3 regions of the Streptomyces griseus subsp. griseus genome follow, and region 2 is predicted to be linked to each of the others. Evidence: riboswitches for the same ligand, from Rfam matches in the RefSeq annotation. Region 2 holds a riboswitch; each other region holds the start of a gene.
What was found. A riboswitch is a leader RNA that binds a small molecule or an ion and turns the genes downstream of it on or off. The one in region 2 is predicted to bind cobalamin.
Positions count from the first base shown of each region.

Region 1: another riboswitch for cobalamin. It lies ahead of D6270_RS06430 (cobalamin biosynthesis protein); the one in region 2 lies ahead of D6270_RS28670 (CoA-acylating methylmalonate-semialdehyde dehydrogenase).
Region 3: another riboswitch for cobalamin. It lies ahead of D6270_RS11725 (ABC transporter substrate-binding protein); the one in region 2 lies ahead of D6270_RS28670 (CoA-acylating methylmalonate-semialdehyde dehydrogenase).

Region 1 is NZ_CP032543.1:1,375,328-1,385,733, forward strand. Features, by position in the region: gene D6270_RS06395 (KPN_02809 family neutral zinc metallopeptidase) at 1-511, shown strand, start outside; gene D6270_RS06400 (VOC family protein) at 607-1,020, shown strand; partial or broken gene D6270_RS06405 (hypothetical protein) at 1,085-2,415, opposite strand; gene D6270_RS06410 (alpha/beta hydrolase) at 2,601-3,728, opposite strand; gene D6270_RS06415 (class II aldolase/adducin family protein) at 3,809-4,468, opposite strand; gene D6270_RS06420 (inorganic phosphate transporter) at 4,746-6,011, shown strand; gene D6270_RS06425 (hypothetical protein) at 6,024-6,254, shown strand; cobalamin riboswitch at 6,403-6,537, shown strand; gene D6270_RS06430 (cobalamin biosynthesis protein) at 6,675-7,625, shown strand; gene D6270_RS06435 (cobyric acid synthase) at 7,622-9,343, shown strand; gene D6270_RS06440 (putative cobaltochelatase) at 9,340-10,406, shown strand, end outside.
Region 2 is NZ_CP032543.1:6,376,988-6,387,393, forward strand. Features, by position in the region: gene prpB (methylisocitrate lyase) at 1-494, opposite strand, end outside; gene D6270_RS28640 (MmgE/PrpD family protein) at 494-2,014, opposite strand; gene D6270_RS28645 (short-chain fatty acyl-CoA regulator family protein) at 2,209-3,663, shown strand; gene D6270_RS28650 (enoyl-CoA hydratase) at 3,650-4,459, opposite strand; gene mmsB (3-hydroxyisobutyrate dehydrogenase) at 4,456-5,382, opposite strand; gene D6270_RS28660 (enoyl-CoA hydratase/isomerase family protein) at 5,379-6,446, opposite strand; gene D6270_RS28665 (acyl-CoA dehydrogenase family protein) at 6,443-7,597, opposite strand; gene D6270_RS28670 (CoA-acylating methylmalonate-semialdehyde dehydrogenase) at 7,594-9,096, opposite strand; cobalamin riboswitch at 9,326-9,505, opposite strand; gene cobF (precorrin-6A synthase (deacetylating)) at 9,670-10,406, shown strand, end outside.
Region 3 is NZ_CP032543.1:2,555,476-2,565,881, forward strand. Features, by position in the region: gene D6270_RS11700 (PLP-dependent cysteine synthase family protein) at 1-108, opposite strand, end outside; gene D6270_RS11705 (MoaD/ThiS family protein) at 108-386, opposite strand; gene D6270_RS33795 (putative leader peptide) at 510-626, opposite strand; gene D6270_RS11715 (ABC transporter ATP-binding protein) at 696-1,493, opposite strand; gene D6270_RS11720 (FecCD family ABC transporter permease) at 1,525-2,565, opposite strand; gene D6270_RS11725 (ABC transporter substrate-binding protein) at 2,562-3,563, opposite strand; cobalamin riboswitch at 3,602-3,805, opposite strand; gene D6270_RS11730 (M67 family metallopeptidase) at 3,819-4,241, opposite strand; gene D6270_RS11735 (amino acid permease) at 4,411-5,856, opposite strand; gene D6270_RS11740 (DUF2017 domain-containing protein) at 6,185-6,799, opposite strand; gene clpS (ATP-dependent Clp protease adapter ClpS) at 6,855-7,172, opposite strand; gene D6270_RS11750 (nicotinate phosphoribosyltransferase) at 7,252-8,580, shown strand; gene D6270_RS11755 (isochorismatase family protein) at 8,837-9,433, shown strand; gene D6270_RS11760 (hypothetical protein) at 9,512-9,916, opposite strand; gene D6270_RS11765 (immune inhibitor A domain-containing protein) at 10,041-10,406, opposite strand, start outside.

The DNA.
Region 1 (10,406 bases), 5.0 Mb from region 2:
CGGGTCGGCGACCTCGGCGGTGGGGCCCTTCTACTGCCCCGGCGACCGGAAGGTCTATCTCGACCTGGGCTTCTTCGACGAGCTGCGGACGAAGTTCGGCTCCAGCGGCGGCCCGTTCGCCCAGGCGTATGTGGTGGCGCACGAGTACGGCCACCATGTGCAGAACCAGATGGGAACCCTGAGCCGGTCGCAGGACGGGCGGCAGGGCGCGGACAGCAACGCGGTGAAGGTGGAGCTCCAGGCCGACTGCTACGCCGGCGTCTGGGCGCACCACGCGACGACGACACCGGACGGGTCGACGGGCCGGCCCCTGATCACGGAGCTGACCCGGGCGGACATCCGGGACGGCCTGGACGCGGCGGCGGCGGTCGGTGACGACCGGATCCAGGAGCGGTTCCAGGGCCGGGTGACCCCGGAGTCCTGGACGCACGGTTCGTCCGCGCAGCGCCAGCAGTGGTTCTCCACCGGGTTCCGCAGCGGCGACATGGGGCAGTGCGACACCTTCGCCTGAGCCGCACCCCTCCCGACCGGCGCGAACGCCTTCGGGAGGGCATGGTCGGCGCCCGGTGGAAGACTGAGACGCAGATCACAGGAGAGGTGAGTGCGATGGCGGGTGCGGCGCAGGGTGTCCCGACGATGTATCCGACGGTTCTGTACGACGACGCGAAGGCCGCGATCAGGACGTTGACGCAGGGCTTCGGCTTCACCGAGGAAGCGGTACACGAGGACGAGGACGGCAGCGTGGTGCACGCCGAGCTCTCCTGCGGCAACGGCAGGGTGATGCTCGGCTCCAAGGGCAGGGACGGGGTCTTCGCCCGGGCGATGGCGGGTGCGGGTCCGGCGGGGGTGTACGTGGTGGTGGACGAGGTGGACGAGCGCTGCGCCCGGGCCCGGGCGTTCGGCGTGGAGATCCTGATGGAGCCGACCGACCAGGACCACGGCTCGCGGGACTACATGGCGCGGGATGCCGAGGGCAATGTGTGGAGCTTCGGTACGTACGCGCCGGGGGCAGCCGGGTAGGGGTGTTCGGCCTTGGCCCGCCGGGCGCCCCCGGGTCCGGCGGGCCCCGGCGGCGGCGCGGGGTTCAAACTCCGCCGGTGTGGACCTGGAACGCGGCCCGGCGGACGGCCTTGGCCAGGGCGGGGTCGGGGTGGGCGGCGGCCAGGGCGACCAGGACCTGGACCGTGCGCGGGTGGCCGACGGCTCTGACCTCGTCGAGGAGGGCCGGCACGGTGCCCTGGACGGCGGAGTCGAGGTGGCGCACCAGCAGGCCGGTCTCGCCGTGGTCGGCGACGGCGGCGGCGGTGTCGACCCAGAGCCAGGTGGCTTCCTCACGGCTGAGGATCTCCTGCGCGTCGTCCGGGTCGGCCCCTTCGTACTCGGCGAGCCAGAGCAGTGCGTAGGGCCGCAGCGACGGGTTGGTGACCACGGCGCGGACCTCGGGCTCGGCGGGGGCGCCGACGACCCGCAGCGCCTCGAAGGCCAGGCCGCGCAGCAGCGCGTCCTCCCCCGGGCGACGGCGAGCAGTTCGGCGACGGCGCTGCCGACCGTACGGGCGGCGAGCCAGGCGCGGTATTCGTCGCGGGCCGGTCCGGGGGTGAGCCGTGCGCAGCCGAGGAGCATGTCGGCGGCGGACTGTTCGATGTTCCCGGCCGGGCTCTGGGCGGCGACGCAGATCTGTTCCAGCTTGACCCAGACCGCCCAGTTGCCGAGCGGGGTGAGGGTGGCGTGGCCGTTGCCGAGGGTCAGCGCGCCGACGGCGGCGAGGCCTTCCAGGGCCCAGTCGAGGAGCAGGGCGTCGAGGTCGGCGCCGCGGTCCCGGGCGGACGCGGGGCGGCGGGCGGTGGGAGCGCTCTCGGCGGGTGCGCGGCCCGCCCCGTACGGCACTTCGCAGCGCTCCTCCTGGAGCTCGGCGATGCGCTGGGCGAGGAGGTCCAGGAGGGCGGGTACGGCGACGGGGCCCGCGGAGAGCTGGAGGAGGGAGAGCACCTGGGGCACGGCCTCGACGGCCTCGGCGACCGCTCCGGCCTCGATGCCCTCGGGTGCGGCGTGGACGAGCGACCAGGCGTCGAAGAGCGCGACCCAGCCGCGCAGCACGGCGGAGTCGTCCCGGTCCCAGGCGCGCAGCCGCCAGCCGGGGCGGGCGGTGTCGCCGTGCAGTTCGATGAGGCCGGCCAGCCGGGCCCGGTCCCAGCCCGCACGGACCTGGGCCGGGGAGAGCTCCAGGGCCGTCGCGGCCCGTTCGAGGGCCTGGGTGGCGAGCGGTGCGGCGCTACCGGGGGCGGGGGCGCCGGCGGCCCAGTGGGCGATGCGCACGGAGTCGGCGAGCACCGCCCGGGCCTGGCGGGCCAGTTCGGTGCGGGGCGGGGTGCCCTCGGGGGGCCGGGGGGCCGGCCGGGTGCGCCGGGTGGACACCGCCTTGCGGGCGGTGGCGAGGGGTCGCGGGCGGACAAGTCGCAGCCTGGAGTCGCGCGGGGTACGGGACGTCACAGGAGCAGTCTTGCCTCTGTCGGCCCGAAAGCCCAAACGGAAGGCGTTTCCCCGGTCTCCGCGCGTAGTCCGGGGCGCGGGGAACAAAAGGGGCCGATCCCCGCATCGCCTCACATCAGAGGCGTGAGGAAGCGCCTGAGCGTCTCTTCGTAGCGGGCGGGATCGGCGTTCCACATCGACGCATGCGGAGCCTGCGGTACGGCGTGGAGGCTGACGAGGTCCGGGCGGCGGGCGGCCAGCTCCCGGGAGGGGCCCCAGGGGGCGAGCGTGTCGTCCGGCCCGTGCAGGATCAGCGTCGGGGCGGGCAGCGCGTCGGCCAGGGAGGCGTCCAGGAGCGGGGCCGAGGTCATCCCGGTCCGGCCCTGGGCCGCGCGGACGGCCAGCGGCAGCAGCGCTGCGGGGACTCCGCGGGCGGCGGCCAGGGCGCGCAGGGTGGCCGTCCAGTCCAGGACCGGGGAATCCAGGACGAGGCCGCCGACGCGCTCGCGGAGCGGGGAGTTCACGGCGGCGTGCAGGGCCATGGAGGCGCCGGTGGACCAGCCGTACAGGATCACGTTCCGGGCGCCGTAGCGGACGGCGAAGCGCATCGCGGCGTCCAGGTCGCGCCACTCGGAGGCGCCGAGGTGGCCGAGGCCGTCGGCGGGGCGCGGGGCTCCGGCGTCGCCCCGGTAGGCGAGGTCCAGCACGGGGAGCTGCAGGCCGCTCAGGAAGCCCATCACGTTCATGGGGTGCGCGCGGGTGGTGCCGAGGCCGTGCGCGGTGATGACCCAGGTGTCGCGGTCGCCGGGGACCCACCAGGCGGGCAGTCCGCCGAGCTCGCCGGGGATCTCGACCTCCCGGTACTCCAGGCCGAGGGCGCTGCCCGGGTCCCCGCGGTACAGCTCGGGGGTGAGGCGGACCTTGTCACCCGGCTCCAGGATGCCGTGGGTGACCCGCTCCAGGGTGCGGACCACGGTGTCGGCGGTGGTCTCGGCCCCTTCGACGACGGGGCCGACCACGGCATGGACGCCGGGGCCCTCGATCCCGTACGTACCGGGGCGCAGCGCGGTGAGGGAGCGGGTCAGGGTGACCTGCCGGATCGCCGTGGCGTGCACGGTGAGTCTGCGGTCGGTGGGCAGGGGTCGGCCGGGCGCCGCCTTGAGGGCGGCGTCGCTGGCGTACCGGCCGGCCGCGACCGCTGCCGCACCGGCGCCGAGGATCGTGGTGACGGCCGTTGCCGTCGCAGTTGCCGGGCGCACCGCTTCAGTGTCGTGGCGCGGGGGGCGCGGTGCCAGTGGACGGGGGCCGTCCGGTGCGGCGGGGCGGGCGGCGGACCGGGTCAGCCGGGCTGCCCGTACCCCTTGAGCGCCTCGGTCACCTCGGCCAGCTGGGCTTCGCTGAGCAGGGCCGGGGTGCGGCCCGGCAGCGCGCTGGCGGTGAGCCAGAGGCGGCAGAGCCACTCCAGTTGGGCGGTGCGCTCATAGGCCTGGTCGAGGGTGGAGCCGTAGGTGACGGTGCCGTGGTTGGCCAGCAGACAGCCGGTGCGGCCCTGGAGGGCGGTGAGCATGGATTCGGCCAGTTCCGGGGTGCCGTAGCGGGCGTAGGCGGCGGTGCGGACGGGGCCGCCGAGGATGGCGGCCGCGTAGTGCACGAGCGGCACCTCGGTGACGAGGGTGGAGACGGCGGTGGCGTGCACGGCGTGGGTGTGGACCACGGCGGCGGCGTCGGTCTCCGCGTAGACGGCGAGGTGGAGGGGGAGTTCGCTGGTCGGCTCCAGCTCGCCGAGGACCTGGCGGCCGTCCAGGCCGACGCCGACGGCGTCCCCGGGTCCCAGCCGGTCGTAGGGCACCCCGCTGGGGGTCACCAGGACGAGGTCTCCGACGCGGGCCGACACATTGCCGGAGGTGCCGACGACCAGGCCGTCGGCGGCGCTCCGGCGGGCGGTCGCGACCACGTCCCGCCAGGCCAGGGCGACCGGTTCCGGCTGCTGCTCGCTCATGGGGCGAGCGTAGGGGCGGTGGCCGGAAACCGGAACGTCATCCCGCACGTGACGGGGATCTCTTCCGGGGCCGGATGTGACCGTCGAAGACTTCGCCAACGAGGAGCAAAGGGCAGACCAGCCCGTGCCCCACCCGCGTCCCGCAACCTCACGCGCACACAAGCGGAATCACCGCACTCCGATTCGGGTCACCACAGCGCCCCGCCCAGTTCATCTTCCGTTCACCCAGGTTGCCTACGGTCCACGAGCCACTGACGTCGAACGATTGCCTGGGTAAATGGAACACATCACGCTGCTGCTCGCGATTGTGGTCGTGACAGCTCTCGTGTTCGATTTCACGAACGGTTTCCACGACACCGCCAACGCGATGGCAACGACCATCTCGACCGGCGCCCTGAAGCCCAAGACAGCGGTGGCCATGTCCGCCGTTCTCAACCTCATCGGCGCGTTCCTGTCAGTGGAGGTCGCCAAGACGATCTCCGGCGGGATCGTCAACGAGAACGGCCTCAGAACCGAGGTCATCTTCGCGGCGCTCGTCGGCGCCATCCTGTGGAACCTGCTGACCTGGCTGGTCGGCCTGCCCTCCAGCTCCTCCCACGCCCTGTTCGGCGGTCTGATCGGTGCGGCCGTGATGTCGGCCGGCTGGTCCTCGATCAACGGGGGCACCGTCGTCACCAAGGTGCTGCTCCCCGCGATCGCCGCCCCGCTGGTCGCCGGTGTCGCCGCGATGCTGGCCACGAAGCTGACGTACCGGATCAACCGGAACGTCACCGACGAGAACCAGCTCAAGTCGACGGCCAAGGGCTACCGGGCCGGACAGATCGCCTCGGCCGGTCTCGTCTCGCTGGCCCACGGCACCAACGACGCCCAGAAGACGATGGGCATCATCACCCTGGCCCTGGTCACCGGCGGCGTCCTCGCCCCCGGCTCCAACCCGCCGATGTGGGTCATCGTCTCTGCCGGTGTCGCCATCGCGCTCGGCACCTACCTCGGCGGCTGGCGCATCATCCGCACCATGGGCAAGGGCCTCACCGATCTCCGGCCGCCGCAGGGCTTCGCCGCCCAGACCAGCGCGGCCACGGTCATCCTGGCCTCCTCGCACCTCGGCTTCTCGCTCTCCACCACCCAGTCCTGCTCGGGTGCGGTGATGGGCGCGGGCCTCGGCCGCAAGGGCGGCGTGGTCCGCTGGTCCACCGCCACCCGGATGTTCGTCGCCTGGGGCCTGACGCTCCCGGCCGCGGGCCTGGTCGGCGCGGGCGCCGAGTTCCTCACCAAGCAGGGCCCGTGGGGCATCACCACCACCGCGATCCTGCTGGTCGGCGGCTCCTTCGCGATCTGGGTGGCCTCACGCCGCCAGCCGGTTGACCACACCAACGTCAACGACACCGAGGTCGCGGCGGACGAGCCCCAGGGTGTCGTCACCACCGCCATGGCCGCGGTCGCGCCGCCGCCCATCGGCGGTCCGGCCTCCGACCTCTCGACCACCATCCCGGCCCCGGCCTCGAAGCCCGACGACACGGCCCGCCCCGCGGCGACGGTGTAAGGACAGATCCGTATGAAAATCGACTGGGCAGCTCTCGCCTCCGTCTTCGGTGTCAGTCTCGTGGTCACCGTCGCGCTGGTCGGCGTCTTCACCCTGGGCATCGTCGCCCTCTCCAAGCTGTCGGCCCCGGCCGCCGGTGGCGCCTCCGGCGGTTCGGCCGCACTGGCGCGCACCGGCGCGTACGCCTGCTTCGCGGCGTGCGTGGCGGCGGTCGCGTACGGGATCTATCTGATCGTCGCCTGACGCGCCCCACCGCACTCCTTCGGGCCGGACACACCACCGTGTGTCCGGCCCGATGTGCGTCTGCGCACACTGGAGCTCCGCAGGTCAACAGCAAGTTGACGGCCGTTCTCGCAGCGTGGTGGACTGCCGGAGCCATTTACGGCGACAGAAGAGGAAGCCGGTGCGAATCCGGCGCGGTCCCGCCACTGTCACCGGGGAGCACTCCCCCACACCGGATGTCACGGCCCTCGCAACGCGGGCTGGAAGGCCGGGGGAACTGCGGATCCGGGAAGCCAGGAGACTCTTGTCGCCGGTCACGTCGAACCAGGGCGCGGACCCTGAGTGAGGACATAAGCCATGCCCGGCCGCCGTGCGCCGCATCCGCTGCCTCGTCCCGTACCTCTTCGTGCCGGAACGCCCCTGCCCCCGGCGGCCTGACGCGTGCGTGCCGATCGTGTCTTCGCGTACGGCGCCACCGCCGGGCTGATCGCCGACGCGGCTCTCGGCGACCCCCGGCGGGGCCACCCCGTCGCCGGTTTCGGCCGGGCCGCCGCGCGGGTGGAGTCCCTGCTGTGGGGTGACGACCGGGGCCGGGGCGCGCTGCACACCCTGCTGTGCGCCGGAGGCGCCGTGGGGGCCGCCGCGCTCGCCGCCCGTGCCGTCCGGGGACGCCCCGCGCTCGCCGTCGCGCTGACCGCCGCCACCACCTGGTCGGTCGTCGGCGGTACGTCGCTGGGCCGGGAGGCCCGTGCCATCGGGGGCGCGCTGGCCGCCGGGGACCTGGAGGTGGCCCGGGAGCGGCTGCCGCACCTGTGCGGGCGTGATCCGCACTCCCTGGACGGGCCGCAGATCGCCCGCGCCGTGGTGGAGTCGGTCGCGGAGAACACCTCGGACGCCGTCGTCGGCGCGCTGGTGTGGGGCGCGATCGGCGGGGTGCCGGGGCTCGTCGGCTTCCGGGCCGTGAACACCCTGGACGCGATGGTCGGCCACAAGTCGCCCCGCCACCGGCGTTACGGCTGGGCCTCGGCCCGACTGGACGATCTCGCGGGGTGGCCCGGGGCGCGGCTGACGGCCGCGCTGGCGGTCGTGGCGGGCGGGCGGCCCTCGGAGGCCGTACGCGCCTGGCGGGCGGACGCGGGGCGCCATCCGAGCCCGAACGCGGGTCCGGTGGAGGCCGCGTTCGCGGGGGCGCTCGGCGTACGGCTCGGCGGGACGCTGGCGTACGCGGGGCGCGTCGAACACCGGCCGGTCCTGAACGGCGCGTCCGGGCGGGACGTGCGGAGCACCGACATCGAACGCGCGGTGCGGCTGTCGCGCCGGGTGAGTGCGCTGGCCCTCGGCGTGTGCGTGGCGGGCCGGACAGTCGTGGGACGGAAGCGGGGACGGGCATGAGTGGCGGGCTGCTGGTCGCGGGGACCACATCGGACGCGGGCAAGAGCGTCGTCACGGCGGGCATCTGCCGCTGGCTGGTTCGCCGGGGCGTGAAGGTCGCGCCGTTCAAGGCGCAGAACATGTCCCTCAACTCCTTCGTCACCCGCGAGGGCGCCGAGATCGGCCGCGCCCAGGCCATGCAGGCGCAGGCCGCCCGGGTGGAGCCGACCGCGCTGATGAACCCGGTCCTGCTGAAGCCCGGCAGCGACCGGTCCAGCCAGGTCGTCCTGATGGGCAGGCCGGTCGGCGAGATGAGCGCCCGGGGCTACCACGGGGGCCGGCAGGAGGCGCTGCTCGGGACGGTCACCGACTGTCTGGAGCAGCTGCGGTCGGCGTACGACGCGGTGATCTGCGAGGGGGCGGGGTCCCCTGCGGAGATCAACCTGCGGCGCACCGACATCGTGAACATGGGGATCGCTCGGGCGGCCCGCTTCCCCGTGCTGGTGGTCGGGGACATCGACCGGGGCGGGGTCTTCGCCTCCTTCTTCGGGACGACGGCGCTGCTGAGCTCGGAGGACCAGGCGCTGGTCGCGGGGTACCTGGTGAACAAGTTCCGGGGTGATGTCTCACTGCTGGAGCCCGGGTTGGACATGCTGTACGGGCTGACCGGACGGCGGACGTACGGGGTGCTGCCGTTCACCCACGGGCTCGGTATCGACGAGGAGGACGGCCTGCGGGTCTCCTTGCGGGGTGCGGTACGGGAGTCGGTCGTGGCTCCCCCGCACGGCGAGGACGTGCTGCGGGTCGCGGTCTGCGCGGTGCCGTTGATGTCGAACTTCACGGACGTGGACGCGCTGGCCGCCGAACCGGGCGTCGTGGTGCGGTTCGTGGACCGTCCCGACGAGCTGGCCGACGCGGACCTGGTCGTCGTGCCGGGGACGCGCGGCACGGTGAAGGCCCTGGCCTGGCTGCGGGAGCGGGGTCTCGCGGACGCACTGGTGCGGCGGGCGGCGGAGGGGCGGCCGGTGCTGGGGATCTGCGGCGGGTTCCAGGTGCTCGGTGAGCGGATCGAGGACGAGGTGGAGTCGCGGGCCGGGGTCGTGGACGGGCTCGGTCTGCTGCCCGTACGTATCCGCTTCGACCGGGCCAAGACGCTGGCGCGGCCGGTGGGTTCGGCTCTCGGCGAGCCGGTGGAGGGGTACGAGATCCACCACGGGGTCGCCGATGTGCGGGGCGGGGAACCGTTCCTGGACGGGTGCCGGGTGGGGTCGGTCTGGGGGACGCACTGGCACGGGTCGCTGGAGAGCGACGGGTTCCGGCGGCGGTTCCTGGAGGAGGTGGCCCGGGGGGCCGGGCGGCGGTTCGTTCCCGCGCCCGACACGAGTTTCGGGGTGTTGCGGGAGGAGCAGCTGGACCGGCTGGGCGATCTGGTGGAGGAGCACGCGGATACGGACGCGCTGTGGCGGTTGATCGAGGGCGGGGCGCCGCCCGGGTTGCCGTTCGTGCCGCCGGGGGCGCCGCCGTCGGGGGCGGGTGCGCCGCCGGAGAGCCGGGGCGCTGCCCCGGCCCCCGCTCCTCAACCGCCGGAGGGGCTGGACATGGGTCGCCCGGAGACGCAGAGGGAAGCGGGCGAGTCCCAGGGGCGGGAATGTGCCGGGTCCGCTGAGCCGAGGGACGAGGGGCTTGTGGTGACCGGGCGCGTAAGAGCTGAAGAGCATGCCAACGAGGAGGACAAGTGAGTACGCCGTATCCCTTCACCGCGATCGTCGGGCAGGACGACCTGCGGCTCGGGCTGTTGCTGAACGCGGTCAGTCCGGCCGTCGGTGGTGTGCTCGTGCGGGGCGAGAAGGGGACCGCCAAGTCCACCGCCGTCCGCGCCCTGGCCGCCCTCATGCCCGAGGTCTCCGTCGTACCGGGGTGCCGGTTCTCCTGTGATCCGGTCTCCCCCGATCCCGCGTGTCCTGATGGGCCGCACGCGGAGGCCCCCGGTGTGTCGCGGCCCGCGCGGACCGTGGAGCTGCCCGTCGGCGCGTCCGAGGACCGGCTCGTGGGGGCGCTGGACATCGAACGGGCGCTCTCGGAGGGCGTGAAGGCCTTCGAGCCGGGGCTGCTGGCCGATGCCCACCGGGGAATCCTGTACGTCGACGAGGTCAACCTCCTCCACGACCACCTGGTGGACCTGCTGCTGGACGCGGCCGCCATGGGTGCCTCGTACGTGGAGCGCGAAGGCGTCTCCGTACGGCATGCGGCACGGTTCCTGCTGGTCGGGACGATGAATCCGGAAGAGGGCGAGCTGCGGCCGCAGTTGCTGGACCGGTTCGGGCTGACCGTGGAGGTGGCCGCGTCCCGGGACACCGACGAGCGGGTGGAGGTCGTGCGGCGCCGGCTCGCGTACGACGACGATCCCGAGGGGTTCGCCGCGCGCTGGGCCGAGGAGGAGGCGGCGCTCCGGGAGCGCATCGCCGCCGCGCGTGCCCTGCTGCCCCGGGTCGTGCTCGGTGACGGCGTGCTGCGCCAGACCGCCGCGACCTGCGCCGCGTTCGAGGTCGACGGGATGCGGGCCGACATCGTGATGGCCCGTACCGCGACCGCGCTCGCCGCCTGGGCCGGGCGCGAGGAGGTCACCGCCGACGACGTACGGCAGGCCGCCCTCCTGGCGCTCCCCCACCGGCGGCGCCGCAATCCGTTCGACGCGCCGGGTCTGGACGAGGACAAGCTGGACCAGACCCTGGACGAGGCCGGCCCGCAGGAGAACAACGAAGGTGACGACCGGCCCGATCCCGACGGGGGTGGGGACGGCGG
Region 2 (10,406 bases):
CGGGCGTCGGTACGGGCCATGAGCAGGAAGTCCGGATCACGGCGGGCATCCACGGCGGCCCGCACCTTACGGACCATCTCCGCGCGCCCCACCAGCGTCTTGCCGTCCAGATGGCCGCACCGCTTGGGGTTGACCTGGTCCTCCAGATGCAGTCCGGCCAACCCCGCGTCCTCCATCAACTGCACCGTGCGGGCCGCGTTCATGGGCTCGCCGAACCCGGTGTCCGCGTCGATCAGGGCCGGCAGATCCGTGACCCGGGCGATCTGCTGCGCCCGCGCAGCGATCTCGGTGGACGACGTCAACCCGAGGTCGGGGAGGGCCAGTTCGGCGGCGAGGACCGCCCCTGACAGATACACCGCCTCGAACCCGGCCTCCTGGATCAGCCGCGCCGAGTACGGGTTGACCGCGCCCGGCATCCGCGCCAGCCGCCCGGAAGCCAGCTGCTCGCGGAAGGCGCGGCGGCGCCCGGCCGGAGTCGTACGCGTGTGCAGCATCAGAACAGCCCCTTCGGCAGGCCCGCGTCGAAGGCGGCGACCGCCTCCGTGTCCACGGCCGGGAGCAGCGCGTCCAGACCGTCCGCCGGCAGCTCCGCGAGCCCCTCGGCCGCCGTCAGGAAACGATCCTGGTCCGGGGCGGCCACGATGCCCTCCGCGAGCGTACGGAACTTCGCCACGTACCCCGAACGGTCGAACGGCCGGGCCCCCGCCGGGTGGGCGTCCGCCACCGCCAGCTCGTCCTCGATCACCGTGCCGTCCACCAGCGTCACCACGGCCCGCCCGCCGAAGGCCCGCCGCTCCGGGTCCGGGTCGTGGTAGCGGCTTGTCCACTCCGGGTCCTCCACCGTGGAGATCCGCCGCCACAGCTCACCCGTCCCCGGCCGCTGCGCCCGCTCGGGGGCGTAGGACCGCTCGTGGTGCCAGACGCCGTCCTCCAGCGCCACCGCGAAGATGTACGGCACCGAGTGGTCCAGCGTCTCGCGGCTCGCCGTGGGGTCGTACTTCTGCGGGTCGCCCGAACCGGAACCGATCACCTGGTGCGTGTGGTGGCTGGTGTGCAGCACGATCGACCGGATCTTCTCCGTCGGGCCCGTCCGCTCCCGCAGCCGCCGCGCCAGATCGATGACCGCCTGCGCCTGGTACTCGGCGGAGTGCTCCTTCGTGTACGTGTCCAGGATCGCGCGCCGCGCCTCCCCCGGCTCCGGCAGCCCCACCGTGTACGCCGCGTCCGGGCCGTCCAGCATCCGGGCGAGGAACCCGTCCTCGCCCTCGTAGACCGGCGACGGCGACCCCTCGCCGCGCATCGCCCGGTCCACCGCCTCGATCGCCGCCTTGCCCGCGAACGCCGGGGCGAACGCCTTCCAGCTGGAGATCTCGCCCTTGCGGGACTGCCGGGTCGCCGTCGTCGTGTGCACCGCCTGCTGGACCGCCTGGTACGTCGTCCCCGTGTCCAGCCCCAGCAGCGCGCCGAGCCCGCACGCGGTGGCCGCGCTCAGGTGGGCCACATGGTCGATGCGGTGCTCGTGCAGGCAGATGGCCCGCACCAGCGCCACATGGATCTCGTACGCGGCGACGATCCCGCGCAGCAGCTCAGCACCGCTGCGCCCGGTGTGCTGGGCCACGGCGAGCAGCGGCGGGATGTTGTCCCCGGGGTGTGAGTAGTCCGCCGCCAGGAACGTGTCGTGGAAGTCCAGCTCCCTTACGGCCGTGCCGTTCGCCCAGGCCGCCCACTCGGGGGAGACCCGTACGCCGGGGGCCGCGCCGAACACCGTCGCTCCCGGGGTGGCGCGGTGGGCCAGGGCCTGGCCGCGGGCGACCGCGACCGGGCGGCGCAGCAGGGAGGCCACGGCGACGGAGGCGTTGTCGACGACCCGGTTGACGGCCATGGCAGCCGCCTGCGGATCGAGGCCGGCGGCGTCCTGGGTCCCGGTCGCGACGGCCGCCAGCTTCCAGGCGAGCTGCTCCTCACGGGGCAGCCGGTCGGCGCTGGGGTGGACGCGGACGTGGTGGTGGATCACGGGGCTCCTCGCAACGTCGGTGGTGCCGTACGGAAGGAGCTTTCCCCGCTCCGGCCCCCGATGCGACCGGTCCACTGTGCACAATCCGTACAGCCCTGAGCTGCGAATCTGCGAATGCTGCAAAAGATGCGGATGCTACTTTCGCAGAGCGCCTCGGAGCGGAGGCGGGGGCGGGGGAGAGGAGCGCCGACGCCATGGGACGGCCTGCCGGACGCAAGATCTACGCCCACGCCAAGCTGCGGCGGCTGCGCCGTGAGCGCGGGATGAACCAGGTGGAGCTGGCCCGCGCACTGGGCCTCTCCACCAGCTACCTCAACCAGATCGAGCACAGCCGCCGCCCGCTGACCGCGCCGGTCCTGCTACGGATCGCGGAGGTCTTCGGCGTCGACCCGGAGTTCTTCTCCGAGGCCGACGAGGAGCGCCTCGCCACCGACCTGCGAGCCGCTCTCGGCGACGAGGCCTGCGGGACCCAGGTCCCCTTGGAGGAGGCCGCCGATGTGGCCCGCGACCACCCGGAGGTGGCTCGCGCCCTCGTGGCCCTGCACCACCGCTACCGGGACGCGGCCGAACGCGTCGTCGCCCTCGCCCCGCCCCACGACGGCGAGTCGCTCCTCACCGCCGAACCCCACGACGAGGTACGGGACTTCTTCTACGCCCACCACAACCACTTCGGCGCCCTGGACACCGTCGCCGAGCGCACGGCGACCGACCTCGGTAGGGGATCGGCGGGCCGCGCCGCCGACGCCCTGAAGGACCGCCTCGCCGCCCGCCATGGCATCACCGCCGTCACCGCCGACCGCGAACGGGCCACCGACGCCCGCCGGTTCGACCCCGACAGCGGGCTGCTGATGCTCTCCCCGTGGCTCAGCGAGGCCCAGCGCGCCTTCCAGCTCGCCACCCAACTCGCCCTGCTGGAACACGGATCGCTGCTGGACACCCTGGTCGCCGGCGGTGAGCTCGCCTCCGAACAGGCGGCGGGGCTGGCCAGGATCGGCCTCGCCAACTACTTCGCCGGTGCCCTGCTCATGCCGTACACCGCCTTCCACCGGGCCGCCGAGGAGCTGCGCTACGACGTCGAACTGCTCCAGGCCCGCTTCGGCGTCGGCTTCGAGACCGTCTGCCACCGGCTCTCCACCCTCCAGCGGACCGGCGACCGGGGCGTGCCGTTCTCGTTCCTGCGCGTCGACCGGGCGGGCAACATCTCCAAGCGGCAGTCCGCCAGCGACTTCCACTTCTCCCGGCTCGGCGGCACCTGCCCGCTCTGGACGGTGTACGAGGCGTTCTCCGCGCCCGGCCGCATCCTCACCCAGGTCGCCGAGATGCCGGACGGCAAAAGGTACTTCTGGGTGGCCCGGACCGTGACGCGCGGCGGGTTCGGGCACCGCGCGCCCCGGGCCGACTTCGCCGTCGCGCTCGGCTGCGAACTCCGCCACGCCCACCGCCTGGTGTACGCCGAGGGCCTGGCTCTGGAGGACCCCCGGTCGGCCACCCCCATCGGGCTCGGCTGCCGGATCTGCGAACGGCAGGACTGCGCCCAGCGGGCCCGGCCCCCGGCCGGGGGCCGGCTGGCCGTCGACCCCGACCGGCGTACGCATGTGCCGTACCCGGTCGAGGCCGACGGCCCGAGGGACGACCTCAGCGGTGGGTGAACTCCGCCGGCCGCTTCTCCGTGAACGCCTTCATGCCCTCCTTCTGGTCGGCCGTGGCGAACACCGCGTGGAACAGGCGGCGTTCGAAACGGACGCCTTCGGCGAGCGTCGTCTCGAAGGCGCGGTTCACCGCCTCCTTCGCCATCATGGCGACCGGCGCCGACATGCCGGAGACCGTGTCCGCGATGGCGAGCGCCTCCTCCAGCAGGTCCGTGTCCGGGACGATCCTGGAGACGAGTCCGGCCCGTTCGGCCTCCTCGGCGCCCATGTTCCGGCCGGTGAGGCAGAGGTCCATCGCCTTGGCCTTGCCGACCGCCCGGGTCAGCCGCTGGGAGCCGCCGATGCCGGGGATCACCCCGAGCCGGATCTCCGGCTGCCCGAAGACGGCCGTCTCCGAGGCGATCACCACATCGCACAGCATGGCCAACTCGCAGCCGCCGCCCAGGGCGTAGCCCCGTACAGCCGCGACGGTCGGTGTCCGGAGCTGGCCGAGCCGGTCCCAGGCGGTGAACCAGTCGCTGAGGTACATGTCCATGTAGCTCTGCGGCTGCATCTCCTTGATGTCCGCCCCCGCCGCGAACGCCTTGTTCCCGCTGCCGGTGATGACGATGCAGCCGACGTCCGGGTCCCGGTCCAGGGCCTCGGTCGCCTCGACCGTCTCCCGCATGACGTCCAGGCTCAGCGCGTTGAGCGCCTTGGGGCGGTTGAGGGTGAGCAGGGCGGTACGGCCCCGGCGTTCGACCAGGATGGTCCCGTACGGGCCCGAGGTGGACGCGCTCTCGCTGTTCTCGCTCACGCGGTGGTGCCTTCCTGTGCATCGGTGGTGGTCGACGAAGCGGCCCGGATGGCCCGGACGATCCCGGAGAAGTCCTGGTCCGCCCCGGCCCCTTCCGCGAACCGGGCGTACATCTCAGCTGCTCGCAGGCCCAGTTCGGCATCGATGCCGCCCGCGCGCAGAGCGTTGGCCGCCAGCCCGAGATCCTTCGCCATCAGCGGCGCGGCGAACCCGGGGCGGTAGTCCCGGTTGGCCGGGCTCGTCGGAACCGGGCCGGGGACCGGGCAGTTGACGGTGAGCGCCCAGCACTGGCCGGAGGCCGCCGACGCCACGTCGTACAGCGCCTGGTCGGAGAGGCCCAGGCTCTCGGCGAGGACGAACGCCTCGCTGACGGCGATCATCGAGACGCCGAGGATCATGTTGTTGCAGATCTTCGCCGCCTGCCCGGCGCCGCCCGACCCGCAGTGCACCGCCTTCCTGCCCATCACGGACAGCAGCGGCTCGGCCTCCGCGAAGGCGCCCTCCTCACCCCCGGCCATGAAGGTCAGCGTGCCCGCTTCGGCGCCCACCACCCCGCCGGAGACCGGGGCGTCCAGCGACCGGTGGCCGAGGGCCGCCGCTGCCGCGTGGGCGGCCCGGGAGTCGGCCACATCGATGGTGGAGCAGTCGATGAACAGGGTGCCGGGGCGCGCCGCTTCGAGGAGCCCCTCCTGCCCGTACAGGGAGAGGACGTGGCGCCCGGCGGGCAGCATCGTGATCACCACATCGGCCTTGTCGGCCGCGTCGGCGGCGGACCTCGCCCGCTCCACCCCGCTCGCCACGGCGGCGGCCAGACACGTATCGACGAGGTCGTGGCCGAGCACCCGGTGCCCGGCGCGGACGAGGTTGGCGGCCATCGGGCCGCCCATGTGGCCGAGTCCGATGAACGCGACGGTCGTGGTCACCAGGGCACCTCCTGCGGAGAGTCGTCTGCGGCGAGGGAGAGTTCCTCGTCGCCGGTCGGAGCGAAGTACCGGGCCACGTCGGCGTCCGTGACCTCCACGAGCGTGCCGGGCGACCAGTGCGGCGTCCGGTCCTTGTCGATCACCTGGGCCCGGATGCCCTCCACCAGATCGGGGGAGGAGAGGGCCGCGCACGAGACGCGGTACTCCTGCTCCAGCACCTTTTCCAGCGGCCCGAGTTCGCGCGCCCGGCGCAGTGCGGCGAGGGTGACCTTGAGCGCGGTCGGCGAGCGGCCGAGGATCGTGGCCGCCGCCTCACCGGCCGCCGGGGCGTCGGAGGCGAGCAGCCGCTCCACGATCTCCTCGACCGTGTCGGCCGCGTAACAGTGGTCGATCCAGGTGCGGTCGGCCTCCAGCACCCCGGGAGGCGCTTCCCGGACATGGCGGCGCAGCACCTCGGCGGGCGGGTCCGTCCGCAGCCCGGCCAGGAACGCGGGCAGCTCCTCCTGCGGTACGAAGTGGTCGGCCAGCCCGCACAGCAGCGTGTCCCTGGCCCCCACCACCACACCCGTCAGGGCGAGATGGGTGCCCAGCTCACCGGGGGCCAGTGCCAGCAGATAGGTGCCGCCGACATCCGGCACGAAGCCGATGCCGGTCTCCGGCATGGCCACCTTGGACCGCTCGGTGACGATCCGGACGCTGCCGTGTGCCGAGACGCCGACCCCGCCGCCCATCACGATGCCGTCCATGACCGCGACGTACGGCTTCGGATAGCGGGCGATCCGGGCGTTCAGCCGGTACTCGTCGCGCCAGAACGCGGCCGAGGCCGTGCCGCCGACGCGGGCGTCCTCGTAGATGGACCGGATGTCGCCGCCCGCGCACAGGCCGCGCTCCCCGGCCCCCGTGACGACGACCGTCGCCACCTCGGGGTCGTGCTCCCACCGGTCCAGCGCCGCCGCGATCGTCTCCACCATCGCGTGGGTGAGCGCGTTGAGCGCCCCCGGCCGGTTGAGGGTCACCACCCCCGCACGGCCTTCGGTGTGCACCCGTACGAGCTCCTCGGTCATCGCAGGGCTCCCGTCAGGCTCCGGGCCACAATGACGCGCATGATCTCGTTGGTCCCTTCCAGGATCTGGTGGACCCGCAGGTCCCGCACGATCTTCTCGATGCCGTACTCGGCCAGATAGCCGTAGCCGCCGTGGAGCTGGAGCGCCCGGTCCGCGACCGAGTAGCCGGTGTCGGTGGCGAAGCGCTTGGCCATCGCGCACAACTCCGGTGCCCCGCCCACCTTCCGGTCCAGCGCCTCGGCCGCCTGCCGCACCAGTGCTCGGGCGGCGGCGAGTTCGGTCGCCATGTCGGCCAGCCGGAACTGGAGCGCCTGGGCGTCCAGCAGCGGGCCGCCGAACGCCTCCCGGTCCGCGAGATGGGCGAGCGAGCGGTCCAGCGCGCTCTGCGCACCTCCCAACGAGCAGGCGGCGATGCCGAGTCGGCCACCGTTGAGGCCGTTCATGGCGATCCGGAAGCCCTCGCCCTCCGCCCCGAGCAGCCGGTCCGCCGCGATGCGCACCCCGTCCAGCAGGACCTGGCGGGTGGGCTGTGCGTTCCAGCCCATCTTCTTCTCGTTGGCCCCGAACGAGAGCCCGGGGTCGTCCCGTTCGACGAGGAACGCGGAGATCCCGCCGGGCCCGCTGTCGCCGGTGCGGGCCAGCACGATGTAGAGGTGGGTGGCGCCCGCGCCGGAGATGAACTGCTTGGTCCCCGTCAGCACGTAGTGATCGCCGTCGCGCACCGCGCGGGTGCGGAGTGCGGCCGCGTCGGAGCCCGCGCCCGGTTCGGTCAGGCAGTAACTGCCCAGCTGCTCCATGGTGCACAGCTCGGGCAGGTACCGGCCGCGCTGGGCCTCGGTGCCGTACCGGTCGACCATCCAGGCGACCATGTTGTGGATGGAGAGATAGCCCGCGACGGACGGGCAGCCGGTGGCGAGGGCCTCGAAGACGAGGACCCCGTCGGAGCGGGACAGTTCGGAGCCGCCGAGGTCCTCCCGTACGTACACACCTCCGAGGCCGAGGCCCGCCGCCTTCCGCAGAACGTCGACGGGGAAGTGCTTGTCCTGGTCCCAGGCCACGGCGTGCGGGGCCAGGTGTTCCTGGGCGAAGTCGAGTGTCGTCTCGACGACCGCGAGCTGGTCGTCGCTGAGCAGGGTGGTCACGGCGGTCATCCCATGGTCGGAATCGTGAAGCTCGCGCCGTCCCGGATCCCGGAGGCGGGCCAGCGCGAAGTGACGGTCTTCGTACGGGTGTAGAAGCGGATGGCGTCCGGCCCGTGCTGGTTGAGGTCGCCGAAGCCGGACCGCTTCCAGCCGCCGAACGTGTGGTACGCCACCGGCACGGGGATCGGCACATTGACGCCGACCATGCCCGTGTCCACCCGGCGGGTGAAGTCGCGGGCGATGTCGCCGTCGCGGGTGAAGAGGGCGACGCCGTTGCCGTACGGATGCTCCGAAGGGAGGCGCAAGGCCTCCTCGTAGTCGGCGGCGCGGACCACGGAGACGACAGGGCCGAAGATCTCCTCCTGGTAGATCCGCATGTCCGGGGTGACCCGGTCGAAGAGGGAAGCGCCGGCGAAGAAGCCGTCCTCATGACCCTCCAAGGCGAAGTCCCTTCCGTCGACGACGAGTTCGGCGCCCTCCTCGATGCCGAGGTCGACATAGCCCCGCACCCGGTCCACCGCGTCCCGGCCCACCAGCGGGCCGAAGTCTGCGTCCGGGTCGTCCGAGCGGCCGATCCGCAGCTCCGCGATCCGCTCGGTGAGCTTGGCCACCAGTGCGTCGGCGGTCTCCTCACCGACCGGCACGGCCACCGAGATCGCCATGCACCGCTCGCCCGCCGATCCGTACCCGGCGCCGATCAGGGCGTCCACCGCCTGGTCCAGGTCGGCGTCCGGCATCACGATCATGTGGTTCTTCGCCCCGCCGAAGCACTGCGCCCGCTTGCCGTGGGCGGCGGCCGTGGCGTAGATGTGCGCGGCGATCGGTGTGGAGCCGACGAAGCCGAGCGCCTTGACGCGCGGGTCCTCCAGCAGGGTGTCCACGGCCTCCTTGCCGCCGTTGACGACGTTCAGGACACCGGGCGGAAGCCCTGCCTCAAGGAACAGTTCCGCCAGCCGCAGCGGTACCGAGGGGTCCCGTTCGGACGGCTTGAGGATGAAGGCGTTTCCGCAGGCCAGAGCCGGTGCGGCCTTCCAGAGCGGGATCATCGCCGGGAAGTTGAACGGGGTGATGCCCGCGACCACACCGAGCGGCCGGCGTAGCGAGTGGACGTCGATCCCGGCGCCCGCGTTGTCGCTGAACTCGCCCTTCAGCAGGTGCGGGACACCGGCGGCGAACTCCACCACGTCCAGGCCGCGCGCGATGTCGCCGTGCGCGTCGGCGACGGTCTTGCCGTGCTCGGAGGAGAGCAGCCGGGCCAGGGAGTCCTTCTCCTTCTCGACCAGCTGGAGGAAGCGCAGCAGGACACGGGCCCGGCGCTGCGGGTTCCACTCGGCCCAATCGATCTGCGCCTCGGCCGCGTCGGCGATGGCCGCCTCGGTCTCGGACCGGCCGGCCAGCGGCACCCGGGCCTGGACCCGGCCGGTGTTGGGGTCGTGGACATCGCCGTACGTGCCCGAGGTGCCGGGCGTGTGCTTGCCGCCGATGAAATGGGTGAGTTCGCGGACCATGGAAACCTGCTCTCGTCGGTGAGATCGTCAGGAGAGATCCGGGGATGGCGCACGGGCCCCACCGCACGCGGCGCTCGGGCCGGGTGCGCGCGGGCGTGAGGGGGCTCGCCGTCGGGGGACGCGAAGGGCTGGGGCCGTCAGGGGGAAGCGGGGAGAACCGCTCGCCGGGACGGGCCTGCGGGGCCGTGGGTGCGGACCGGTGCCATGCGTGTCTGCTCCATCCTCGTGGAAACACGGAACATCCCGCGGCCGGTATCCTGACTCCCGGATCAGCGCCCGCCCTCATGCCTTCCCGACGGCTGCTTCGCCGTCAGTGGCGTTTCCCGCGAGGACGCACTCCCCGGTCACAGTGGCGGGACCGCGCCGGAATCGCACCGGCTTCCCTGACACCACGGGCCTTGAGCGTGGCCGGCGTACAGCCGGACACACCCTTGAGGGTGCCCGGCTGCACGCCGACCACCCCGCTGCTCACGAACATATAGTTGGACGTCCTAGTAAGTCCACCCCGCCTCGCCCCGGCCACCCTCGGGCCCGGCGCGATCGCGCGCCCCGCTGCTGGCATGATCGGCCGACATGAGCGACGCACCACGGCACATCCTCGTCATCGGCATGGGAGCCGGCGACCCCGACCACCTGACCCTCGCCGCGGTGAAGGCGATGCGCAGGGCGCAGGTCTTCTTCGTGCTCGGCAAGGGCCGGGAGAAGGAGTCCCTGACCCGGCTGCGGCGGGACATCCTGGCCGAGCACCTCACCGGCCCCTACCGGGTCGTCGAGGCCGAGGACCCCTGGCGGGACCGCACCCAGGACGACCGGGGCCGCTACACCTCGGCGGTGCACGACTGGCGCCACCGCCGCGCCGACATCTGCGAGCGCCTGATCATCGAGGAGCTGGCACCGGGGGAGACCGGGGCCTTCCTGGTCTGGGGAGACCCTTCCCTGTACGACAGCACCCTCGCGATCCTGGAGGACATCCGGGCCCGTGGAACGGTCGAATTCGGCCATGCGGTGATCCCCGGGATCAGCAGCGTCTCCGCGCTCGCCGCCCGCCACCGCACCTCCCTGAACCAGGTCGGCCGCCCCATCCACATCACCCCCGGCAGGCGGCTCGCCGGAGGGTTCCCGGACGACGACGGCGACATCGTGGTGATGCTGGACGGCCACGCGAGCTTCACCCATCTGACGGGCAGGGGGCTGTGGATCTACTGGGGCGCCTACATCGGCACCCCGGACGAACTCCTCGTCTCCGGCCCCCTCGACGAGGTCGCCGGGCAGATCAGCCGGGTGCGCGCCGAGGCCCGCGAACGCCACGG
Region 3 (10,406 bases), 3.8 Mb from region 2:
GCGGTCCTCCAGCTTGGCCCAGATGCGGACGTCCTCGGACGGGGACAGCCGCGGGAGGCGGACGAGGGGGGTGTTCCCCACGGCCGCCAGCGGGGAGTCGTACCGCATCAGCGCATGCCGCCGGCGACGGCCGGGAGGATGGTGACGTTGTCGCCGTCGCTGAGCTTGGTGGAGATGCCGTCGAGGAAGCGGACGTCCTCGTCGTTGAGGTAGACGTTCACGAAGCGGCGCAGCTGTTCGCCGTCGACGATGCGCTCACGGATGCCGGTGTGGCGGCTCTCCAGGTCGGCGAAGAGGTCGGCGAGGGTGTCCCCGTTGCCTTCGACGGCCTTGGCGCCGTCGGTGTAGGTGCGGAGGATGGTCGGGATGCGGACCTCGATGGCCATGGCGTGGGCTCCTGTCGAAAGCGGGGAGGTGGCGTGGGGCGCGCGTTTCTTCCCCCGCGCAGGGGTGTGGTGCGTGGTGTGTACGGGTGGGGCTCGCGCGGGCCTGACCTCAGGCCGGGCGGCTCACGGGCAGGCTGCGGGCGGGGGACAGATCGCGCTCTGGAGCCTGCACAGGTCGACGTGCAGCCGCGCGACGAGCAGCGTGCCCGGCGTCCTGTTGCTCACGTCATGGGGAACCATGCGGGCATCGTATCGATTCCCCGCCCGGAAACCCGAGTGTGATCCCATATCGTGGATGGTGAGCGACCACTATGCGGACAACAGGGAACGGCCCGGCCCCTCCGGCAGGTAGACCACCGTCGGCGCGCCCGTCTTCGGGTGCGTGCTGACCTCGGCGGCGACGCCGTACACCTCGCCGAGCAGTTCCGCCGTCAGCACCTCCTCCGGGGTGCCGGAGGCGACGACGCGGCCGTCCTTGAGGACGTAGAGGCGGTCGCAGTAGTACGCGGCGAGGTTGAGGTCGTGCAGGGCGAGCAGGTTGGTGGTGCCCAGGTCGCGGACCAGGGAGAGGATCTCCAGCTGGTAGCGGATGTCCAGGTGGTTGGTCGGCTCGTCCAGGACGACGAGCGCGGGCTGCTGGACCAGGGCGCGGGCGACCAGGGCGCGTTGGCGTTCGCCGCCGGAGAGGGAGGCGAAGGTACGGGGTTCGAGTGCGGCGATCCCGACCCGCTTCAGGGCCTCGGTGACGAGGGCGGTGTCGGCCGCGTTGTCCGCCTCCCAGAACCGTTTGTGCGGGGCGCGGCCCATCGCGACGACCTGGCCGACGGTCAGCTCGAACCCGGCGTGCCCGTCCTGGGGGACCGTGGCGATCCGCTGGGCGCGGGCCTTCACGGGGAGGGTGGCCAGATCGTCGCCGTCCAGGAGGACACGGCCGTGGGTGGGTCGCAGGGTGCCGTAGACGCAGCGCAGGAGGGTGGTCTTGCCGCTGCCGTTGGGGCCGACCAGGCCGACCGTCTCGCCGTCGGCGGCGGTGAGATCGACCGCGTCGACCAGGTGGCGGCCTTCGCCGATCCCGTACGAGAGTGCCTCGGTGCGCAGGGTGGTCATGGGCGGGCTCCCTCAGCTGTGCGTACGGCTCTCATGCGGGGGCCCCTTCCGGCCTGCGGCGCAGCATCCACAGGAAGAACGGGCCGCCGGTCAGCGCCGTGAGCACGCCCACCGGGATGTCCTGCGGGGCCGCGAGCGTGCGGGCGGCCAGGTCGGCGAGGACCAGGAACACCGCCCCGCCGAGCGCGACCACCGGCAGCAGCGCCCGGTGCGAGGCGCCGACCGCCATCCGGGCCATGTGCGGGACCATCAGGCCGACGAAGCCGATCGCCCCGCTGTACGCCACCAGCGCCCCGGTCATCAGCGAGGCGAGGACGAAGACGGCGGCCCGGAAGCGGGCGGTGTCCAGGCCGAGCACGGTCGCGCCCTCCTCCCCCACCAGGAGCAGGTCGAGGGGGCGGGCCAGGGTGAGGAGGACGGCCGTACCGGCGATCAGGGTGATCGTCGGGAGCGCGAGCATGTCCCAGCGGGCCGCGCCGAGGCCGCCGAGGGTCCAGTAGAGGACTTCCTGGAGGTGGTCGGCGCGGGCGGAGGTGACCAGGATCAGGCTGGTGAGGGCGGAGAGGATGTAGGAGACGGCGACCCCGGCGAGGACGAGCCGGTTGGTGGTGAGCCCGCCCCCGCCGCGCGCCAGGGCGTAGACGAGCAGCAGCGAGAGCAGCGCGCCGGCGAAGGCGGCGGCCGGGATGGTCACGGTGGTGGCGAGGGTCGCGCCGATGCCGAGGACGATCACCAGGACCGCGCCGGTGGAGGCCCCGGAGGAGACGCCGAGGAGGAACGGGTCGGCCAGCTGGTTGCGTACGAGGGCCTGGAGGACCGTGCCGATGACGGCCAGTCCGGCGCCGACGACGGTCCCGAGGATGACCCGGGGCAGCCGGACGTCCAGGACGATCGTGCGGAACGGGCTCGCCTCCGCCCGCCCGGTCAGGATGTCGATCACCTGGGCGGGCGGGATGCGGACGGAGCCGAGGGCGAGTGCGGCGACCACGGCGGCGGCGAGGAGCGCGGCGAGGACGCCGACGACCAGGGTGTAGCGCAGCAGCCGCCGCGGTGCGGGGGTGCGGCAGGTCACGAGGTGGTGGCCGCCGGGTGGAGCTGGGCCGCGAGCTTGTCGACGGCGGCGGGGACGCGGACGCCGAGGACCGCGTCGGAGAGCGGCATGACCGCGAAGCGCTTGTTCTTGATGGCGGGGACGTCGGCGAGGGCCGGGTCGTCGAGGAGGCGCTTCTTCTTCTGGGCGACGGTGGTGGAACCGTAGTCGTAGATCACGATCGCCTCGGGCTTGCGGGCGACGACGTTCTCCCAGGAGGCGTCCCCGAAGGACTTGTCGAGGTCGGCGAAGATGTTGGTGCCGCCGGCACGCTTGATCAGCTCGTTGCCGATGCCCTTGCCGCCGGCGGTGAACGCGGTCTTGTCGCCGCTGTCGTAGACGAAGACGGAGAGCGGATCGAGGTCCTTGAGCTTCTCGGCGGTGGCCGCGTTGTCGGCCTTGGCCTGCTTGATCCAGGCCTCGGCGCGGTCGGTGACGCCGAAGGTGCGGCCGACCTCGCGGATCTCCTCGTACAGGGTTTCCATCGGGGTGTCGGCCTTGGCGCAGCTCTCGGTGTTGAGCCGGGTCTCGATGCCGGACTTCTTGAACGCCTCGCGGCCGCGGCCGTCGCCTGCGGTGAAGGCGCTGCTGTAGCCGCCGTAGACGAAGTCGGGGTTGGTGGCGAGGACCTGCTCGTAGGAGGGGTACTCCTTGGCGATCACCGGTACGGAGGCGTAGTCCTTCGCGTACTTCGGCAGGACCTTGTCGTCGAGGTAGGCGGTGCCGACGAGGGACTTGGTGAGGCCGAGCTCCAGCATGATCTCGGTGACGTGCTGGTTCATGGTGACCACGCGCTCGGGCGGGGCCTGGTACGTGGTGGTGACACCGCAGTTGGTGACGGTGTACGGGAAGCCGTCGCTCTTCGCCGAGGCCTCGGGCTCGCCCTTGGCGTCGGTGGAGGTCTCCGAGGTGGAGCAGGCGGTGAGGACGAGCGGGAGCAGCACGGCGGCGGCTATGAGCGCGGGGGTGCGCCGGGACATGGCGGGGCCTCTCCGGGGGATTTCCGCGTCCCCTGGTCGATGCGTGAAAGGCAGCGGGCCAGTTCCTGGCTTCCGGGCGCGCCCTCCGGTGCGGGGTCGTCCACGGGGGATTCGTCCGTACGGGAGGGCGCGCCCGGTCACAGTGGCGGGACCGTGCCGGATTCGCACCGGCTTCCTGGTTCCTGCTGCCTTGTGTTCGGGTCTGGGGTGCAGTGTGCCAGACCCGTCCGGCGGCTCCGCGATCCGCCCAGGCGCTCAGTACGCTTCGACGACCTGCACGTCTTCCTCGGTGATCTCGCCGTCCACGATGCGGTACGAGCGGAACTGGAAGGGGCCCGCGCCGTCGGTGTCGGCGGTGGAGACGAGGACGTAGTGGGCGCCGGGCTCGTTGGCGTACGTCACGTCGGTGCGGGAGGGGTAGGCCTCGGTCGCCGTGTGCGAGTGGTAGATGATCACGGGCTCCTCGTCGCGGTCGTCCATCTCGCGGTAGAGCTTGAGGAGGTCGCCGGAGTCGAACTCGTAGAACGTGGGCGAGCGGGCGGCGTTGAGCATCGGGATGAAGCGCTCCGCGCGCCCCGTCCCGGCCGGGCCCGCCACCACACCGCACGCCTCGTCGGGGTGGTCGGCGCGGGAGTGGGCGACGATCTGGTCGTGGAGCGCCTGGGTGATGGTCAGCATGGCGCCAGGATAGGCATGCGGGCCTTCCCGTACCGGTGGGCGGTACGGGAAGGCCCGCATGGTGGACGCCGGGGCCCGTGGGGGTGGCCGGGGCGGTCCGGGAGGAGGGTGGTCGTGGGCTCGGGGTGGCCGGGCCCACCCTCGGGGTCGGGGGTGGACGACGCCTGGGTCAGCGCTTGGCGAAGGCGGTGTTCTCCGGGTCGCGCGACTTGAGCACCAGGTAGGAGATGCCCAGGAGGAGCGCCCAGAGCGGGGCGCAGTACAGCGAGATCCTGGCGTCCTTGTCGATCGCCATCATCACGATGACCATGCCGATGAAGGCGAGCGCGAACCAGCTGGTGTACGGGGCTCCCGGGGCCTTGAACGAGGACTGCGGCAGCACGCCCCGGTCGGCCAGGCGGCGGTAGCGGATCTGGCTGAACAGGATCATGATCCAGGCCCACATGCCGGAGATGGTCGCGAAGGAGACGACGTAGTTGAACGCCTCGCCCGGCCACTGGTAGTTGATCCAGACGCCGACGAGCATCAGGGCGGCGGAGAAGGTCGTGCCGGTGAGCGGCAGGCCGTTCTTCGTCAGCTTGGTGAAGGCGCGCGGGCCCTGTCCGTTCATGGCCAGGTCGCGGAGCATACGGCCGGTGGAGTACATGCCGGAGTTGCAGGAGGAGAGCGCCGCGGTCAGGACGACGAAGTTGACGATGGCGGCGCCGATGCCGAGCCCCATCTCCTCGAAGGCCTTCACGAACGGCGAGACGCCCGGCTTGAAGGTGGACCACGGCACGACCGACAGGATCATGATCAGCGCACCGACGTAGAAGACGGCGATACGCCACGGCACGGTGTTGATGGCCTTGGGCAGCACGGTCTTGGGGTCCTTGGACTCCCCGGCGGTGACGCCGACGAGTTCCACGGCGAGGAAGGCGAACATGACGATCTGGAGCGTCATCAGCATGCCGCCGACGCCGTTCGGGAAGAAGCCGCCGTCGTTCCAGAGATTGGAGACGGTCGCGGTGTCACCGGCGTCGGAGAAACCGAGCGTCAGCACGCCGGCGCAGATGAGGATCATGCCGACGATCGCGGTGACCTTGACCATCGAGAACCAGAACTCCAGCTCGCCGAAGAGCTTCACGGAGATCAGGTTGGCGCCGTACAGAATGACGGTGAAGACCAGTGCGGACAGCCACTGCGGAATGTCCCACCAGTACGTCATATAGGTGGCGGCGGCGGTGACTTCGGTGATTCCGGTGACGACCCAGAACAGCCAGTACGTCCAGCCGGTCACGAATCCGAAGAAGGGCCCGATGAATTCGCGGGCGTACTCCGAGAAGGAGCCGGAGACCGGGCGGTACATGAGCAGTTCGCCCAGGGCCCGCATGATGAAGAAGATGACCAGGCCCGCCAGGACGTAGGCCAGGATGAGGCTGGGTCCGGCCCGGTCGATCGCTTTGCCCGCGCCGAGGAAGAGCCCGGTACCGATGGCTCCGCCGATGGCGATCATCTGGATCTGACGGGCTCCCAGACCTCGCTGGTACCCCTCGCCACCGGTCTCGGCCTCCCCGGATTCCGCTCCGGGCCTTCCGTGGTCGGCCTGTCCCTCGTCGACCTGTGCCGATGTCATGTGTGGTGCGCCTTTCTCCACGCCGATCCGCGCCGTCAAGGCTGCGGATCAGGTCCTGATCCCCCCGGATATGGATTGGAGTGCCACCGGCGTTCGGCCGGCTTGTGGCGACCCCGGGAACAGGGGTGGCGTCCCCGGGCGATCGTGAAGATTTATCACGGCCGTCACAGGACACCATGGGACATTCTGTGGCGCATCCCACAGGCAAAAGGGGACAAGGAACTCCATCCGGAGCGAATGCCGCCTATGACTTGGGGGGATCGTTACCCGGATCTGAGCGTCCGTTGAGCGAATGGAGCGGGCCCGGAGGCGGCATCTTTTCCGCCGATTACGGCATCAGTGTCTCGACGAGCGTCTCCTGGAGCGCGCCGAGCCAGAGATAGGCCATCACCATCGGCTTGCGCGGGTCGCTGTCGGGGAGCCGGTAGAGCGAGCCGTCCTCGCCCTCGTCCTCGTCGGAGACCTCCAGCCGGGTGCCGATGGTGAGCCGCAGGTCGTTGAGCGAGCCGAGCCAGGAACGGCACTCGTCGGCGGTGAGGGTGAGTACGGCTCCGCCGTCGCCGACGGGCGTGAGGGCATCGAGCGTCCGTACGACGGCGAGGGCGTCATCGCGCTTGCGGGAGCGCAGGTCGGTCTCGGTGAAGCGGCGGAACTCGGCGGACAGCTCCCGCAGCTCCTCCTCCGACTTCCCGTCGCTCTCGGTGAGCTCGTCAGGCCCCCCGTACGCGTCAGGGAAGAGCCGGGCCAGGGCCGGGTCGGACGGCGGCTTGCTGGGCCCCTCGGCGAAGAGCGCGGCGAGGGGGTCCTCGCCGTCGGCAGGGGTCTCGCCCGGGCCGATCAGTTCGAGCAGCTGCACGGCGAGGGAGCGCAGGATCGAGACCTCGACCTCGTCGAGTGCGACGGCCGCGCCGCCGCCCGGGGTGGCCTCGAAATGGCCGGCCATGGATTCTCCGATGGTGGGTCGAACGGGGCAGGGGGTGCGTACGGCGGCCGGGCCGCTAGTTGCGGTCCTGGGTGAGGGTGGCCCACAGCCCGTAACCGTGCATGGCCTGGACGTCGCGCTCCATCTCCTCGCGGCTCCCGCTGGAGACCACGGCGCGGCCCTTCTGGTGCACGTCCAGCATGAGCTTGTGCGCCTTGTCCTTGGAGTAGCCGAAGTAGGCCTGGAAGACATAGGTCACATAGCTCATGAGATTGACCGGGTCGTTGTGGACGAGCGTCACCCACGGGACGTCCGGCTCGGGGACCGCGAAGGTCTCCTCGGCCGAATCAGGACGTTCGATCTCTAGGGGGGTAGCAACGCTCACCTGTCCCATGCTGCCACCCGGGCGGTCCCCGCGCACAAACGGACCCCACATCTCGTCACTCTGACGAATAGGGGGTAGCATCTCAGCCATGAACTCAGCGGACCTCGGGCGACGGGTCGGCGTTCCGTCGACCGCGCTCTTCACCGACCAGTACGAGCTGACCATGGTGCAGGCGGCCCTCAAGGCGGGCACCGCCTCCCGCCGCTCCGTCTTCGAGGCGTTCACCCGCCGGCTGCCCGAGGGGCGGCGGTACGGGGTCGTCGCGGGCACCGGGCGGGTGCTGGACGCGGTGGAGAACTTCCACTTCGACGACGAGATGATCGGCTTCCTGCGCCAGCAGGACATCGTGGACGAGCCGACCCTCGAATGGCTGGCGGGCTACCGCTTCAGCGGCGACATCTGGGGCTACCCGGAGGGCGAGGTGTACTTCCCGGGCTCCCCCGTCCTGCGGGTGGAGGGCTCGTTCGCCGAGTGCGTGCTGCTGGAGACGGTGATCCTCTCGATCCTCAACCACGACTCCGCGATCGCGGCCGCCGCCTCGCGGATGTCGGCCGCCGCCGGGGGGCGCCGGCTGATCGAGATGGGGGCGCGGCGCACCCACGAGCTGTCGGCGGTGGCCTCGGCCCGTGCGGCGTACGTCGGCGGGTTCGACGCGACCTCTGACCTGGCAGCCGGATTCCGGTACGGGATCCCGACCGTGGGGACCAGCGCGCACGCCTTCACCCTGCTGCACGACACCGAGCGGGACGCGTTCCGGGCGCAGGTGGACTCGCTGGGGCGGGGCACGACGCTGCTGGTCGACACGTACGACGTGGCCGAGGCGGTACGGGCGGCGGTGGAGATCGCGGGGCCCGAGCTGGGTGCCGTACGGATCGACTCCGGGGACCTGCTGCTGGTCGCGCACCGGGTGCGGCAGCAGCTGGACGAGCTGGGGGCGACGGGCACGAAGATCGTGGTGACCTCGGACCTGGACGAGTACGCGATCGCCTCGCTTGCGGCCGCGCCGGTGGATGCGTACGGGGTCGGCACGCAGCTCGTCACCGGGAGCGGGCACCCGACGTGTTCGATGGTCTACAAGCTGGTGGCCCGGGCCGGGACGGCGGACGCGGACGCTCCGCTGGTGCCGGTGGCGAAGAAGTCGCTGGGCGCGAAGTCGTCGGTGGGGGGTCGCAAGTGGGCGGCGCGCCGGGTCGACGAGGGCGGCGTGGCCGAGGCCGAGGTGATCGGGACCGGGGCGGTGCCGGAGGGGCTGCTGGGGCGGGAGCTGTTGGTGGAGCTGGTGCGGGGTGGGGCCGTGGTCGCGCGTGAGCCTCTGGAGGCGGCCCGGGAGCGGCATGTCGCGGCTCGGGCCGGGTTGCCGATGTCGGCGATGCAGTTGTCCCGGGGGGAGCCGGTGCTGGGGACGGAGTATGTGTGAGACCGGGCCCTGTGCGTGTGAGGCCCGGGCCCTCGGCAGGTGCGGGGCCCCCGCCCCGAGGGTTCCGCCCCCGGACGCCGGACGGGCCGCGTCGGCCCGGACGAGCTGGGGTGGCGCCCGGGCGGGCCGGATCGGCGCCAGTGGGTAGGGGTTGATTGTCAGGCCCTAGTCTCTACGCTCGTGGCATCCCCGTGAACGTTGAAGTACCGCCGCTCTCCCCCTCCCCAGCCGCTCTCCCCACCGAAGGACACCCGCCATGCACCGCGCATTGATCGTCGTGGACGTTCAGAACGACTTCTGCGAGGGCGGCAGCCTCGCGGTGGCGGGTGGCGCCGATGTCGCCGCCGCCATCACCGATCTCATCGGTGAGGCCCAGCCCGGCTACCGGCACGTGGTGGCCACCCGGGACCACCATGTCGACCCCGGGAGCCACTTCTCCGACACCCCGGACTTCGTGGACTCCTGGCCGGTGCACTGCGTCGCCGGGACCGAGGGCGTCGGGTTCCACCCGAACTTCGCGCCCGCCGTCGCCTCCGGGGCCATCGACACCGTCTTCGACAAGGGCGCCTACTCGGCCGCGTACAGCGGGTTCGAGGGAGCCGACGAGAACGGGATCGGGCTCGCCCAGTGGCTGCGCGACCGGTCGGTGACCGAGGTCGACGTGGTCGGTATCGCCACCGACCACTGCGTACGGGCTACGGCCCTGGACGCGGCCCGTGAGGGCTTCGTCACCCATGTGCTGCTGGACCTGACCGCCGGGGTCTCGCCGGTGACCACCGAGAAGGCCCTGGACGAGCTCCGGACGGCGGGCGTGAAGCTCTCCGGGAAGCCGGTCGTGGCCGAGGCCCTCTAAGACGATCCGAGGCCCTGGAGCCCCGGGGAGCCGCCGAGGCACTGGAGCCCTGCCACGGCCCCTCGGAGCCGCCCGCCCTCACGCCGCCGGGCGGGCCGGTCCGGCGTACCCGGCCGGGCCCAGCAGGGCCCTGATCGGGTGCCACAGCTCCTGGCAGGACTGGAGCGCGAGCGCCGGCTGTGTGGCCGGCCCCGCCTCGGGCGCCGCCCGCCACAGCAGCCCGTCCGGGTGGTGCAGCACCGCCGTGACCTCGTCCGGTGTGGGCGGCCGGTCGTTGCCGCGCAGGTACACCGCCCGCAGCCCCAGATTGCGCAGCCTGGTCAGGGCGCGCGCCCGGTTCGCCGCGTGGACCAGCACCCGTACCGGGGCACCCGGGCCCGCCTCCGTACCGGCGCGGTGGGCCGCGCCTTCCGTCGGTCTGGTGAGGGTGAGGGCCACCACCACCGTGCCGTTCGGCAATCTGCAGAAACCTCCGCCTGCCATGGATCGCACTCCCCCGTGAGACGTCGTGTCAATAAGGATGTGAACAAGACGCACCTAAACACGATCGGCCGCCGCCCGCTAGAGGGCGACGGCCGATCATGCTCTGACCTGGGGTTTTACGAAATTATCGGCCCGAGGGGCTGACCAGCACAGTCATCGAGGAGCCGTTGAGCGGCTCCAGGACGATGGAGATGCGGGTGTTGGTGTCAGAAACCTTGACACTGCCCGTGGGGTTCTCCTTGTACCAGTAGGTGCCCTTGCGGTCGTCGAAGACCGGGTTGCCCAGCGAGGGCTGGATCTTCAGCGGCACGTCCGCGTTGTGGAGCGTGAAGCCCTTGTTCGGGTACCAGCTGAACGGGGCGTCGAACGGCTGGATCTTGTTGCGTACGACCGTGCCGTCCTTCCACTTCAGCGGCTTGGCGTGCGCGTCGACCGGCAGGATCAGACCCTGGCCCGGGTGGACCGAGGTGTTGTTGTCCTTCTGGGAGGT